2 regions of the Mesorhizobium sp. WSM4308 genome follow, and region 2 is predicted to be linked to the other one. Evidence: predicted binding sites of a transcription regulator. Region 2 holds the regulator's gene; the other holds the start of a gene.
The links. Region 2 encodes PhoB, which activates phosphate uptake and scavenging genes when phosphate is short. Its sites were predicted from a motif close to TGTCATNNANCTGTCAT; they were not measured.
Positions count from the first base shown of each region.

Region 1: the regulator PhoB is predicted to act here: its motif matches at 2,293-2,309, upstream of CK227_RS05520 (ceramide glucosyltransferase).

Region 1 covers NZ_NSFW01000002.1:563,585-571,168, forward strand. The annotation lists gene argF (ornithine carbamoyltransferase) at 1-597, shown strand, start outside; gene CK227_RS05510 (Hsp33 family molecular chaperone) at 728-1,759, shown strand; gene apaG (Co2+/Mg2+ efflux protein ApaG) at 1,797-2,189, opposite strand; gene CK227_RS05520 (ceramide glucosyltransferase) at 2,418-3,569, shown strand; gene CK227_RS05525 (O-succinylhomoserine sulfhydrylase) at 3,603-4,793, opposite strand; SAM riboswitch at 4,850-4,927, opposite strand; gene CK227_RS05530 (2'-deoxycytidine 5'-triphosphate deaminase) at 5,066-6,160, shown strand; gene araD1 (AraD1 family protein) at 6,410-7,402, opposite strand.
Region 2 covers NZ_NSFW01000003.1:225,911-233,494, reverse strand. The annotation lists gene pstC (phosphate ABC transporter permease subunit PstC) at 1-438, shown strand, start outside; gene pstA (phosphate ABC transporter permease PstA) at 442-1,293, shown strand; gene pstB (phosphate ABC transporter ATP-binding protein PstB) at 1,290-2,093, shown strand; gene phoU (phosphate signaling complex protein PhoU) at 2,119-2,826, shown strand; gene phoB (phosphate regulon transcriptional regulator PhoB) at 2,846-3,535, shown strand; gene CK227_RS06870 (hypothetical protein) at 3,624-3,887, opposite strand; gene CK227_RS06865 (ROK family protein) at 3,977-5,221, opposite strand; gene xylF (D-xylose ABC transporter substrate-binding protein) at 5,495-6,535, shown strand; gene CK227_RS06855 (sugar ABC transporter permease) at 6,680-7,584, shown strand, end outside.

The DNA.
Region 1 (7,584 bases), on a different contig from region 2:
ACCTCGCATGAACGGTTGCTGGAGCTGACCGAGAACGCCACGGTTCCGGTGATCAACGGGCTGACGGATGACACCCATCCTTGCCAGCTGATGGCAGACATCATGACTTTCGAGGAGCATCGCGGTCCGGTGGCCGGCAAGACCATCGCCTGGACCGGCGACGGCAACAATGTGCTGCATTCGCTGCTCGAGGCCTCGGCACGGTTCCGCTTCAACCTCAACGTCGCCGTGCCCGAAGGCAGCGAGCCGGCGCAGAAGCATATCGACTGGTCCAAGGCGCATGGCGGCAAGCTGCACTTCACCCGTTCGCCCGAGGAAGCCGTCGACCAGGCCGACTGCGTCGTCACCGATTGCTGGGTGTCGATGGGTCAGGAGCATCGCGCCCGCGGCCACAACGTCTTCTCGCCCTACCAGGTCAATGCCAAGCTGATGGCGCATGCCAAGCCGGACGCGCTGTTCATGCACTGCCTGCCGGCGCATCGCGGCGAGGAAGTCACCGACGAGGTCATCGACGGACCCCATTCGGTGGTCTTCGACGAAGCCGAGAACCGGCTCCACGCTCAGAAGGCGGTGCTTGCCTGGTGTCTTGGGGCATGAAGTATCTTGGGGCTTGAAGTGGCTTGGGGTTTGAAAGGTCCGGACGCTTGATCTGCGGGGGCGCGATGCCTATCTGCGCCGCATCACGCAAATCAAGCGCGTTTGGACGCATGCACCCCAAGGGGGCGGCATGGCCGCGCCCTGGAGCTTTGTCATGTTGGAAACGCATCAAGTGACTGAACATCACCCCAAACTCGGCGAGTTCGGCTATGCCGGCGACGACCATGTAGTGCCGTTCGAGGTCGGCCCGCTCGACGTACGCGGCCGTACCGTGCAACTCGGGCCGATGCTCGACGCCATTCTCAGCCGCCACGATTATCCCGAGCCGGTCGCCCGCCTTCTGGCGGAAGCCTGTGTGCTGACGGTGCTGCTCGGCACCTCGCTCAAATTCGAGGGCAAGTTCATCCTGCAGACCCGCACCGATGGGCCGGTCGACATGCTGGTGGCGGATTTCACCACGCCGTCGGCGCTGCGTGCCTATGCGCGCTTCGATGCCGATCGCCTCGAGGCACTGGTCGCCGCAGGCGAAACGTCCCAGCAGACACTGCTCGGCGGCGGCGTGCTGGCACTGACCATCGACCAGGGCGCCCATACGCAGCGCTATCAGGGTATCGTCCAGCTCGACGGCGAAACGCTGGAAGACGCGGCGCGCACCTATTTCCGCCAGTCGGAGCAGATCCCGACGGATATCAGGCTGTCCGTGGCCAAGCTGTTGACGCCCGGCGTCGGCGGCGCGCGCGAACAATGGCGCGCCGGCGGTATCCTGGCGCAGTTCCTGCCGCAGGCGTCCGATCGCATGCGCGTTCCGGACCTGCACGGCGGCGATGGCGATCCGCGCGAGGAGATCCATGATCCCACCGACAATTCCTGGCAGGAATTGCTGGCGCTGCTCGGCACCATCGAGCCGACTGAGCTGATCGATCCGACGATCGGTACCGAACGGCTGCTCTATCGCCTGTTCCACGAGCATGGCGTGCGGGTTTTCGGCGGCGTTCCCGTCGCCGACCAGTGCTCATGCTCGCGCGACAAGATCCGCGGCATCCTCGAGGGCTTCTCCGCGCAGGAGATCAAGGACAGCACCGAGGATGGCGGCATCCACGTCGCCTGCGAATTCTGCTCGACACAGTACGACTTCGATCCGGCGGAATTTGCCGCGCAATAAAGCCAGGCCTTCTCCTCGTAAAACGGGGAGAAGGACACTAATTCACCGTACGCCTGGTCCCCGGCAGATCCAGCGAAAATGCCGGGATGGCGATGTCGAAAGTCTCGCCGCGCTTGTTGCGCATCGTGTAGTGCCCGACCATGATGCCTGATGGCGTCGAGAGCGGGCAGCCGGACGTGTATTGATAGCTGTCGCCGGGATTGAGTTCGGGCTGGTCGCCGACGACGCCCGGGCCACGCACTTCCTCGACCCGGCCGGCACCGTCGGTGATGTGCCAATAACGCGACAGAAGCTGCACGAATTCGTCCGACTGGTTGTCGATCGTTATCTGATAACCCCAGACATAGCGGTTCTCGGAAGGATCGGAGCGGTCCTCGAGGTAGAACGGCCTGACCTGCACTTCGATGTTGCGCGTGACGGCGCGGTACATAAGCGGCTCCAAAACGATCCGATACCTTTCGGCGCTCCCGGCGAGCAGATCAACGAGCGCGTCTTGTCGCGCCTCGTCTTGAAACGCAGGTGCCGGCAAAGAATGTCATTTAAGTGACACATGACAATGATGGGGTGCGCCGACCAATGCCGGGCGACTCGGGCGCTCTGTCGAACTGTCGAAAACGGCCGCCACACCGGCCGGTTTTTCTGGAGTGACCGGATCTCGATGGAACTCACTCTCATAACCGCCTCGCTGTCGTCCGCTCTCATTGCCTCAAACCTCGCCAGTATCCTGCTCGCCGCCTCACAGCTGAGACGGCGCACCACGATCGCACCGCCGGCCGGCAAATCGCCGCCGGTATCGATCGTCATACCCTCGCGCGGCGTCGAGCCGTTCACGCAGGAGACGCTGGAGCGCGCTTTCTCGCTCGACTGGCCGCGCTACGAGCTGATCTTCTGCGTTGCCCATGGCGACGATCCGGTGGTCAGGTTGATCCGCGCCGCCCTTGGCCGCTTTCCAAAAGTGCCGGCCCGGCTGTTGATCGGTGACGACCGCGTCAGCGCCAATCCCAAGCTCAACAATTGCGTCAAGGGTTGGGAAGCCGCGCGGCACAACTGGGTCGTCCTCGCCGACTCCAACGTGCTGATGCCGAGAGACTACATCCAGCATCTGATGGCGGCGTGGCAGCCGGATACCGGCCTTGTCTGCTCGACACCGATCGGCTCGCGGCCGGAGGGCTTCTGGGCCGAGGTCGAATGCGCCTTCCTCAACACGCTGCAGGCCCGCTGGCAATATGCCGGCGAGGCGCTCGGCCTTGGCTTTGCCCAGGGCAAGAGCATGCTGTGGAACAAGCCGATGCTGGATGCCAATGGCGGCATCCGCGCGCTGGCCGCCGAAATCTCCGAGGACGCCGCCGCGACCAAGCTGGTCAATGGGCTTGGCCTATGCGTCAATCTCGTCGCGGCACCCTTCGAGCAGCCGCTTGGCAGGCGCACGCTTGGCACGATCTGGTCACGCCAGGCCCGCTGGGCGCGCCTGCGCCGCGTAACCTTCCCGCGGTTCTTCGCGCCGGAAATCCTGACGGGCGCGGTGGTGCCGCTGGCGCTTGCGCTGGTTGCGGCGGCAAGCGCCGGGTTCAGCCTGCCGCTGACGGCCATCGCCGTGCTGGCGGCCTTTTATCTACCGGAATGCGCCCTGGCCTGGTCCAAGGGCTGGCACCTGTCGCCGCGCACGGTCGCGGCGATGATTGCGCGGGACTTGATGCTTCCAACCATGTGGGCGCGCGGCTGGCTCGGCGGCGCCGTCGACTGGCGCGGCAATGCGATGATCATCGGCACCAAGGCCGCCGAACTGGAAGAGGCGTCGTCGCGCGCCTGATCGCGGCGCGGACGACGCTGCCTCGACGGCTCCCTATTTGGCGCCCTTCAGCGCCTGCGCGATGTCTTCCAGAAGGTCGTCGGTATCCTCAAGGCCGACCGACAGCCTGAGCGTTCCTGGCCCGATGCCGAGTTCGGCGCGCGCCTCTTCGCTTAAATTCTTGTGCGTGGTCGTCGCCGGATGGGTGATCAGGCTCTTGGCGTCGCCGAGATTGTTCGAGATCAGCACGATGTCGAGCGCGTTCTGCAGGGCGAAAGCCGCCTGCTTGCCGCCCTTGACGTCGAGGCAAATCAGCGTCGAGCCGCCCGACATCTGCTTCTTGACGATCTCGGCCTGCGGATGGTCGGCGCGGCCGGGATAGATGACGCGGGCAATCTGCGGCTGCTCGGCGAGGAAATCCGCGATCTTGCCGGCGCTCTCCGTCTGCTGGCGCACACGCAGCGGCAGCGTCTCCAGGCCCTTCAGCAGCGTCCAGGCGTTGAAGGGCGACAGGCTGGGGCCGGTGTGGCGGAAATAGTCATGCAAATTCTCGTCGATCCACTTCTTGTCCGACAGGATCACGCCGCCGAGACAGCGGCCCTGGCCATCGATGTGCTTGGTGGCCGAATAGACGACGATATGCGCGCCGAGCTGCAACGGCTTCTGCTGGAGAGGCGTGGCAAAGACATTGTCGACGACAAGCCGCGCGCCGATCGAATTGGCGAGCGCAGCCACAGCGGCGATGTCGACCACTTCCAATGTCGGGTTGGTCGGGCTTTCCAGGAAGAACAGCTTGGTGTTGGGCCTGACCGCCTTTTCCCAGTTGGCGATATCGGTGCCGTCGACCAGCGTCGCCTCGATGCCGTAGCGCGGTGCCAGCGTCTCGACCACCCAACGGCAGGAGCCGAACAGCGCGCGCGCCGCCACGATGTGGTCACCGGCCTTGACGCTGCAAAGAAGCGCCGCCGTTACTGCCGCCATGCCCGATGCCGTGGCGCGCGCATCCTCGGCGCCTTCGAGCGCACACATGCGCTTTTCAAACATGTCGACGGTCGGATTGGCGTAGCGCGAATAGATGAAGCCCGGCTCCTCGCCCTTGAAGCGGGCTTCGGCGGCTTGCGCCGTTTGATAGACATAGCCCTGGGTCAGGTACATCGCCTCGGAGGTCTCGCCGAAGCCGGAACGCAGGGTTCCGCCATGCACGAGGGCTGTTTGAGGCTTCCAGTTGCGCTTCTTGCTGCTCATTGCTTTTGTTCCAGACACAAAAAAACCGGTCGCGAAAGTCGCAACCGGTCCATACAGCCTCGCGGCCAACGGTCCTTTAGCGACTTGTTTAACGTGGCTGCAAGCCGACCGGCCAAATCACCACGGGATAACGACCCTTTAGACCCGTACCACGCTTGCGTCAATTGCCGGCTTCATTAAGAGGTTTGTACCAAGCAGGTTCCGCAAAAGTGTTTCACGGTTTTGCGGCGAGAACCTGCAGCAGGAAAATCGTCTGGCCTAGGAGCGGAGCCTTGCGGCAGACAGGCATTCTTCCCGATCAGGATATCTCGGCGCTGTTCCAGTCCGGCGCGCTGAAGTCGCCGCGCGCGCTCGATGCCGACCAGATCCAGCCGGCCAGCCTCGATCTCAGGCTCGGCGACAAGGCCTGGCGGGTGCGGGCGTCCTTCCTGCCGGGTCCGGATCATCGGGTTGCCGACAAACTCGATCGGCTGAAGCTGCATGAGTTCAGCCTCGCCGATGGCGCCGTGCTGGAAACGGGCTGTGTTTACATCGTGCCGCTGCTGGAAAGCCTTGCGCTGCCCCCAACCGTGTCCGCCTCGGCCAATCCGAAGAGTTCGACCGGGCGGCTCGACATTTTCACCCGCGTCATGACCGACCGTGGCCACGAGTTCGACAAGATCGCCGCCGGCTACAACGGTCCGCTTTACCTGGAAGTCAGCCCGCGCACCTTCCCGATCGTCGTGCGCACCGGCTCGCGCCTGTCGCAGATCCGCTTCCGCACCGGCAACGCGCTGCTCTCGGAAGCCGAATTGCATGAATTGCACCGCGCGCAGATGCTGGTCGCCACCGAGCCGCCGAATATTTCGGGCGGCGGCATCGCGCTGTCGATCGATCTCAAGGGCGACGGTGACGGGCTGGTCGGCTATCGCGGCAAGCATCACACCGGCCTTGTCGATGTCGACAAGCGCGCCGCGCAGGACGTCGTCGATTTCTGGGAACCCATCCACAAGAGCGGTGCCGGCGAACTGGTGCTCGATCCGGACGAATTCTACATTCTCGTCAGCCAGGAGGCGGTGCATGTGCCGCCGCTCTATGCTGCCGAGATGACGCCCTTCGACCCGCTGGTCGGCGAATTTCGCGTCCATTATGCCGGCTTCTTCGATCCGGGCTTCGGCCATTCGGCGGCCGGTGGCACCGGCAGCCGGGCGGTGCTTGAAGTGCGCAGCCACGAAGTGCCGTTCATCCTCGACCATGGCCAGATCGTCGGCCGGCTGGTCTACGAGCACATGCTGAAGCGGCCGCAGGCGCTCTACGGCACCGATCTCGGCTCCAACTACCAGGCACAGGGCCTGAAGCTCTCCAAGCATTTCCGCGCCGCGCGCTGAACCCCGATTGCCGCCAGGCAAGATACTTGCCTGCCGGCACATCATGCGTGGCTGGCCTGTCGGTCGCCGGTATGGCGGCGCTCAAGGCGAACAAGAAAATGCAGATCTCGAAATGGATCCTGTCGGCGGCAGGCGCCGCCCGGCGCTGTAAGCCACGGAGGAAGAACAGGCGAGGGATAGGGCCAAGCCCGCTAAGATGAAACCAAGCCCCATCCCGTTCATTTTCTCTCCCAGGATATTGGCGCTATCTCAAAGCGCCTTCACCGCCACCTTCACTGGTTTTTCGATCTCGAGCGGGTTGCGCAGCGGCAGGCCGAAATCCCCGGCCTCAATCTCGAACACATCGCCGGCCTCGGTCTTGACGCCGTCGGCGAAGGACAGTGTCGCGGTGCCGAACATATGCACATGCACGTCGCCCGGCTGGCGGAACGCCGAATATTTGAAGTGATGGTGTTCCAGATTGGCGATGGTGTGCGACATGTTCGCTTCGCCCGACAGGAACGGCTTTTCCCATAGCGTCTTGCCGTCGCGCACGATGCGCGAGGTGCCGCGGATGTCGGAAGGCAGGTCGCCGATCAGGATCTCCGGTCCGAACGAGGCGTTGCGCAGCTTGGAGTGGGCGAGGAAGAGATAGTTCACCCGCTCGGTCACGTGGTCGGAAAACTCGTTCGACAGCGTGAAGCCGACGCGGAAGGCGGCGCCGTCATCGCCGATGACATAGATGCCGGCGATCTCTGGTTCCTCGCCGGCGTCCTTGGCGAAGGCCGGTGACAGGAGTGCGGCACCCGGCGCCACGGCCATCGTGCCGTTGCCCTTGTAGAACCATTCCGGCTGCACGCCGACCTGGCCCTTGGCGGGCTTGCCCCCCTCCAGTCCCATGCGGAACATCTTCATGGAATCAGTGAGCTGCTCCTCGCCATCGGTGCTGAGCTTCTTGTGCATGGAATCGCGCGTCGCCGCCGAGCCGAGATGGGTCAGGCCGGTGCCGGTGAGGTGCAGATGCGCCGGGTCGGGGTGATTGATCGGCGACAACAGCCGCCCCTTCTTGTAGGCGGCATCGAGGTCGACCGTCTCGCCGAGCCCCTTGCGCTCGATCAGGGTGGCCAGGCCGACGCCGGTGCGGGCCGCCTCCATCGCCAGCGAATAGACGCTGCGGGCGCCGTTGATGATCCGGGTCTTGCCGCCATTGCGGGCAACGACGCGGATGGTCTCGGCGTCATCGAGAATCTGCGAGATCAGCATGATCAATCCTCTCTCATGTGCGTTGGCATGGCTGCCGCCGCGGCAAACCTTCCCAAGCGCGGCTGGGACGTCGCCCATGCCACGGGTGAAATTCTCCGTTCGGATTGCGCTCGCGGGGCCTGGTTCCTTGAGGGAACTTCTTCGTGCCGGTCGGTTGCCGGCAGCGCCGCGATGTGACCCGT
Region 2 (7,584 bases):
TCGGCGATGATCCTGGCCATCATGATTCTGCCTTTCATCACCTCGATCACCAAGGACGTCTTCGATACGGTGCCGTCGGTGCTGAAGGAATCGGCCTATGGCATCGGCTGCACGACCTGGGAGGTCACGCGCCGGGTCGTCATTCCCTACACCCGCATCGGCATCATGGGCGGCGTCATGCTCGCCCTCGGCCGCGCCCTCGGTGAAACGATGGCGGTGACCTTCGTCATCGGCAACGCGCACCGCATCTCGACGTCGCTGTTTGCGCCGGCAACGACCATCTCGGCGACCATCGCCAACGAATTCACCGAAGCGGTCGGCGACCTCTACACTTCCTCGCTGGTCGCGCTCGGCCTCATCCTGTTCGTTATCACCTTCCTGATCCTTGCCATCGCCCGCTACATGCTGATGCGCATCGACGCCCGCACGGGAGCCTGACCGATGTCGACGGCCGCATCGCTTCACCAGAGCCGCAAGCGCAAGAATGGCGTGATGATGGCGCTGTGCGTCATCGCCGCCTGCATCGGCCTTGCCTGGCTGGCGTTGATCCTTGGCGCCTTGCTCTACAAGGGCCTGGCCGGCGTCTCCCTCTCGGTCTTCACGGAAATGACGCCGCCGCCCGGCGACGCCGGCGGCCTGCTCAACGCCATCTACGGCAGCATCGTGATGACCATCATCGGCATCATCGTCGGCACGCCGATCGGCGTGCTGGCCGGCACCTATATGGCCGAATATGGTCGCTTCTCGAAGCTCACCACGGTGGTGCGCTTCATCAACGACATCCTTCTGTCGGCGCCGTCGATCATCATCGGCCTGTTCGTCTATGAGCTGATGGTGCGGCCGATGGGGCATTTCTCGGCGATCGCCGGTGCCGTGGCACTCGCCATCCTGGTCATCCCCGTCGTCGTGCGCACCACCGAGGACATGCTCAACCTGGTGCCCAACGCCTTGCGCGAAGCCGGCACCGCGATCGGCGCGCCGCGCTGGGTGGTCATCCGCTCGGTTGCCTATCGTGCCGCGCTTTCGGGCATCGTCACCGGCATATTGCTGGCCATCGCCCGCATCTCCGGCGAAACCGCACCGCTTCTTTTCACGGCGCTGAACAACCAGTTCTGGTCGAGCAATCTCAACGCGCCGATGGCCAGCCTGCCTGTCACCATCTTCCAGTTCGCTCTCAGCCCCTATGAGGAATGGCAGCAGCTGGCCTGGACCGGTGCACTCATAATCACATTGACGGTTCTCGCGCTCAGCATCTTTGCGCGCAGCCTGACCGGACGCAGAGAGGACAAATGAGCCAGATGTTGTCTCCAGACATGACGATCGCCGCAGAGGCGGCGACCAAGGCCAAGATCGAGGTCAAGAACCTCAATTTCTACTACGGCCAGTCGAAGGCGCTGAAGGACATCACGCTGTCGCTGCCCGAGCGCAGCGTCACCGCCTTCATCGGCCCGTCGGGTTGCGGAAAGTCGACGCTGCTGCGCGTCTTCAACCGCATCTACGAGCTTTATCCCAAGCAGACCGCCGAGGGCCAGGTGCTGCTCGACGGCCAGAACGTTCTCGACCGCTCGCAGGACCTCAACCTGCTGCGCACCAAGATCGGCATGGTGTTCCAGAAGCCGACGCCGTTCCCGATGTCGATCTACGAGAACATCGCTTTCGGCGTCAGGCTCTACGAGAAGATCAGCAAGGCCGAGATGGACGGCCGCGTCGAGCAGGCGCTCAAGCGCGCGGCACTGTGGACCGAGGTCAAGGACAAGCTCAATGCTAGCGGCCTCAGCCTGTCGGGCGGCCAGCAGCAGCGGCTGTGCATCGCCCGCACCGTGGCGGTGAAGCCTGAAGTCATCCTGCTCGACGAGCCTGCCTCGGCGCTCGACCCGCTGTCGACCGCCAAGATCGAGGAGCTGATCGACGAGCTGCAGGCCGACTATACGATCGTCATCGTCACCCACAACATGCAGCAGGCGGCGCGCGTCTCGAAGCAGACCGCCTTCATGTATCTGGGCGAACTGGTCGAATTCGACCGCACCGAGAAGATCTTCACGTCGCCCCGCGAGAAGCGCACGCAAGACTACATAACCGGCCGCTTCGGCTGATCGCACGCATACGAGGACCAGGATCATGGCCGAACACACAGTCGCAGCCTTCGACGAGGATCTCGGACAGATCAGCAGGCTGATCAGCGACATGGGCGATCTCGCCGGCTCGATGGTCGGCGGCGCCACCAAGGCGCTGCTGAACTCCGACAATGCGCTCGCCCAGCGCGTCGTCTCCGACGACGCCATCATGGATGCGCGCCAGCGCGAACTCGACGACCGCGCCATCACGCTGATCGCCAAGCGCCAGCCGATGGCCGACGATCTGCGCCATGTCGTCGGCTCGATCCGCATGGCCGGCGACCTCGAACGCATTGGCGACCTTGCCAAGAACATCGCCAAGCGCGTCGGTACTGTCGGCCTCAGCGCCACGCCGCGCGACCTGTCGCATTCCATCGACGCCATGGCGCAGCTGGTGCTGATCCAGGTGCAGGGCGTCATCGAGGAGTATGCGGCGCGCGATGCCGCGGCACTGGCGAAGCTGCGCGCCGACGATGAGCGCATCGACGTCAAATACACCTCCGTCTTCCGCGAACTGCTGACCTATATGATGGAAGATCCGCGCAACATCACGGCTTGCACGCATCTGTTGTTCTGCGCCAAGAATCTCGAACGCATCGGCGACCACGTGACCAACATCGCCGAGAATGCGTACTATGTCCTGACCGGCACGCAGCTGCCCGCCAACCGTCCAAAACAGGACGAGACGGCGATGTCGGCGCCGGCGGCCTGAGCGCAGGGGTAACCAACCGATGATCGCACCACGCATCATGGTGGTGGAGGACGAGGAGCCGCTCGGCGTGCTCCTCCGCTACAATCTGGAATCGGAGGGTTACCAGGTCGAGGTGGTGACACGCGGCGACGAAGCCGAAATCCGCCTGCAGGAGAACGTGCCCGACCTGCTCGTGCTCGACTGGATGGTGCCGGCGGTATCCGGCATCGAACTCTGCCGGCGATTGCGGATGCGGCCCGAGACCGAGCGGCTGCCGATCATCATGCTGACCGCGCGGGGCGAGGAAAGCGACCGTGTACGCGGGCTTTCCACCGGCGCCGACGACTATCTGGTCAAGCCGTTCTCGACGCCGGAATTCATGGCCCGCATCAAGGCGCTGCTGCGCCGCGCCAAGCCGGAAGTGCTGTCCAGCGTGCTCAAGGTCGGCGATATCGTGCTCGACCGTGAATCGCACCGGGTCTACCGCAAGAAGAGCGAGATCCGGCTCGGGCCGACCGAATTCCGCCTGCTCGAATTCATGATGCGCCATCCTGGCCGCGTGTTCTCGCGCAGCCAGCTGCTCGACAATGTCTGGGGCGAGACGATCTACATCGACGAGCGTACCGTGGACGTGCATGTCGGCCGGTTGCGCAAGGCGGTCAACAATGGTCGCATGCCGGATGTCATCCGTACCATTCGTGGGGCGGGCTACGCGATCCGGGAAGACTAGAGCTTGCCTCATCCCGATAAAATCGGGATGAGGCTCCAAGATCGAAACTCCAATCAGCAGGTAGTCGCCAATGCCGTGAAGAGGGTGATCAGCGGACTTCGACTTCTCCCAACAGATGTTGCCGCCTCATCTCCTCTTCGACCCATACAGCAACGCGCTGGAGCTTTGAATGTTTGATGTCTCGAATGATCAGCTGCGTAGTGGCCGCGTCGACCTCGCCGATAATAATTTCGCCCCAGCCGTTGGTTCGCAGGAAGCGGTAGACGTCCTCGCCGAAGTTGCGAACACGATGGACGAGGCCGTAAAACTCGGCCTGATCTATGTTGAAGTTGATCACCAACGAACGGGACATCAGCAGATCATACAGGCAGACACATTGCCAATTGATGTCGCAACGGGCCGAACGCGGTCGTTCAGAATGATCGAGTTTCGTCCTGACCGTCAGGCAACGTTCTTTCCGGCACCCGTTCTTGCCTGCACGCCCGGCGCGAAAATCTCCTGGTCGACGAAGGTCAGCGCGCGCATGGCGCAACCTTCGCGGATCAGCGGCAGTTCGTTCGGTTCGGTGTCGAAGGAGATCGATTCCGAGTGCTGGCCACCAGCGGTCTGGGCGATCGCCTCGCGCAATGCCGGCTCGATGAGATCGAAGGCGGCGGCGCTGACGCCGACCATGGCAACGGGCGCCGGATCGATCAGCGCGAACAGGCTGCCGAGGCCGTAACCCAGTGCCTCGCCGGCCTTGCGATAGGCTTCGCGCTCGGGTCCGTCCCGTTCCCGTGCCGTCGCGGCCAGCGCCCGCATCTGCGCGTCGCTGACATCGGCCACCGGCTCGGTGTCCTCGCCGAGCTGCCTGGCATTGCGCCAGATGGCGTAATTGCCGGCATAGGCCTCGACACAGCCGCGCCGCCCGCAGCGGCAGAGCGCGCCGCCGGGCCGATGGATCATGTGGCCGAACTCGCCGCCCGAGGAATGGGTGCCGGTGAACAGCTCGCCCTTCAGCACCAGCCCCATGCCGATGCCGTGCGAAAGCAGGATGGCGATGAAGTCGTCGCGGTAGCGCTCGGGATCGCGCCTGCGCAGCGCCACCGCCATCATGTTGCAGTCGTTTTCCATGGTGGCGGGGATGCCGAACTCGGCTTCGAGTATGTCGGCGAAGGCGATGTCGGTCTGCGGCGTGATCGGCGACCACAGCATCGCCCGGGCCTCGGTATCGGTGATGCCCTGGATCGCCAGCGCGATGCGGGCGACGCTGCGCACGTCAATGTCGGGATCTTCGAGGCGCCGCCTTACGATGGCCACGCATTCGCCGATCAGCGCCTCGCGCGACATGGTCAGCGTGTCCAGCCGGCGCTGTTCTTCAGATATCACCTGGCCGGCATAGTCGATGACTGCGACCGACAGGAAATTCAGCGACAGCACCACGGTCATCACAGCCGCGGCCTCCGGAGTGAGGCCGAGGCCGACCTGCGGCCTGCCGCGTTTCAGCGCGCCGGCCTCGCTCGGCTTGCCCTCGGCCAGGATGCCTTCGCCGATCAGGTCTGAGGAAATCGCCGATATGGTCGAATGGCTGAGGCCGGTGGTCGCGGCGATCTCGGTGCGTGAGGGCCGGCCAGCCTGGCGCACGGCCGCGATCACCATCGCGCGGTTGCGCCGGCGCAGATCGTCGTGGCGGATTCCGACCGACATGTTTTTTCACATCCTCCCGGTCGCCGCGGTCCTTCCGGCCTCCCTCGAACGCTGCCGGCGACACGGTCAAATACTGGCAGAAGCGGCCGGTGCTGTCATTTATTTATTGCGAAGCTCGAAAAAAATTCAGAGGGACATCAAAATCCATCAGAATCGTTGTTGACAGCGTTCCGGTGTTGGATCAGTGTTTTTTCGGGGCTCGAAAAAATAGGGCCTCTGTGCCGGCCTTAGGGCCAGTTTGGTCGCGCCATACGCGGCGCAGGGAGGAATATCATGAAGAGATTCACGGCCGCCATCCTGGCGGGTGTCGCCATGTCGCTGACGCTTGCGTCGGTCGCGCAGGCGAAAGACAAGGTCATCGGCGTTTCGTGGTCCAACTTCCAGGAAGAGCGCTGGAAGACCGACGAGGCCGCCATGAAGAAGGCGATCGAGGCCGCCGGCGACAAGTACATTTCCGCCGACGCGCAGTCCAATCCCGGCAAGCAGCTTACCGATGTCGAGAGCCTGATCTCGCAGGGCGCCAATTCGCTGATCATCCTGGCCCAGGATGCCTCGGCCATCGGCCCGGCCGTGCAGAAGGCGCTGGACGAAGGCATTCCGGTCGTCGGCTATGACCGCCTGATCGAGAACAAGGACGTCTTCTACCTGACCTTCGACAACAAGGAAGTCGGTCGTTTGCAGGCCAGCGCGGTGTTCAAGGCCAAGCCGGAAGGCAACTATGTCTTCATCAAGGGCTCGGGCGCCGATCCGAATGCCGACTTCCTGTTCGCAGGCTCGATGGAAGTGCTCAAGGCCGCCATCGACAGCGGCAAGATCAAGAATGTCGGCGAGGCCTATACCGACGGCTGGCTGCCTGCCAACGCCCAGAAGAACATGGAGCAGTTCCTGACCGCCAACGACAACAAGGTCGACGCGGTCGTCGCGGCCAATGACGGCACCGCCGGCGGCGTCGTTGCGGCGCTGACGGCGCAGGGGCTTGCCGGCACCGTGCCGGTCTCGGGGCAGGACGGCGACCATGCCGCGCTGAACCGTATCGCGCTCGGCACCCAGACCGTGTCGGTGTGGAAGGACGCGCGCGAACTCGGCAAGAACGCCGCCGAGATCGCCTCGCAGCTGGCCGACGGCAAGAAGATGACCGATATCGCCGGTGTGAAGGACTTCACGACGCCTGGCGGCAACACCGTCAAGTCGCTGTTCCTGACCCCGGTCGCCATCACCAAGGACAATCTCAACGTCGTCATCGATGCCGGCTGGATCAAGAAGGACGAAGTCTGCGCGGGCGTTGCCGCCGGCAGCGTCGCCGCCTGCAACTAAACGGCGCAATACCGTTCGATATCGACGCCGCGGCCCAAAAGCCGCGGCGTTTCTCGAGGGGCTTCCCGCTTCAAATGACCGCGGAAAGCAAATAGCATCCATGTTCGGTACCCGCGTCAGACGGTAAACCGGTGGGAGGACAGCATGACCGACACGACCTCTAATCAACCGGTCGGCAGCACGGCAGCGGACAGGGCGCGTGCATCCGAACTCAGCGCCGTCGGACGGTTCCTCAAGGCTACCGAGCTCGATACGCGCATGCTCGGCATGATCGGCGCGCTGCTGGTCATCTGGGTCGGCATCCACATATTGTCGGGCGGGCTTTTCCTGACGCCGCGCAATGTGTGGAACCTGTCGGTGCAGACCTCGTCGGTCGCGATCATGGCGACAGGCATGGTGCTGGTTATCGTCATGCGCAACATCGACCTCTCGGTCGGATCCGTCGAAGGTGTGATCGGCATGATCATGGGCGTGGCGCAGGCCGAATTCCTGATCCGCGTCGTCGGTTTCCAGCTTGGAAACCCCTGGCTCTGGATCATCGCGCTGGCGGCCGGCGTGGCGCTTGGTCTCCTGATCGGCGCGTTCCAGGGCTTCATCATCGCCTATATGGAGGTCCCGGCCTTCATCGTGACGCTGGGCGGCCTGCTGGTCTGGCGCGGCATGGCGTGGCTGATCACCAGCGGGCGCACGGTCGCGCCGCTCGACACGACCTTCCAGCTGATGGGCGGCGGACCACGCGGCTCGATCGGCGCCACCGCCAGCTGGATCGTCGGTGTCGTCGCCTGTGTGGCGGTCGCCTTCATGCTGCTCAACGGCAGGTCGCAGCGCAAGCGGTTCCACTTTCCGCTGCGCCCCGTTTGGGCCGAGACCTTGCTTGGCGTGGTTGCCTGCGCCGCTATCCTTGGCGCCGTCTGGATCGCCAATTCCTATCCATGGCCGATCGGCATCGTGCGCCAGTACGCCCAGCAGAACGGCATTACCGTTCCCGAAGGCGGGCTGTACATCGCGCATGGCATTGCCATACCGGTGCTGATGGCGGTGGCCGTGGG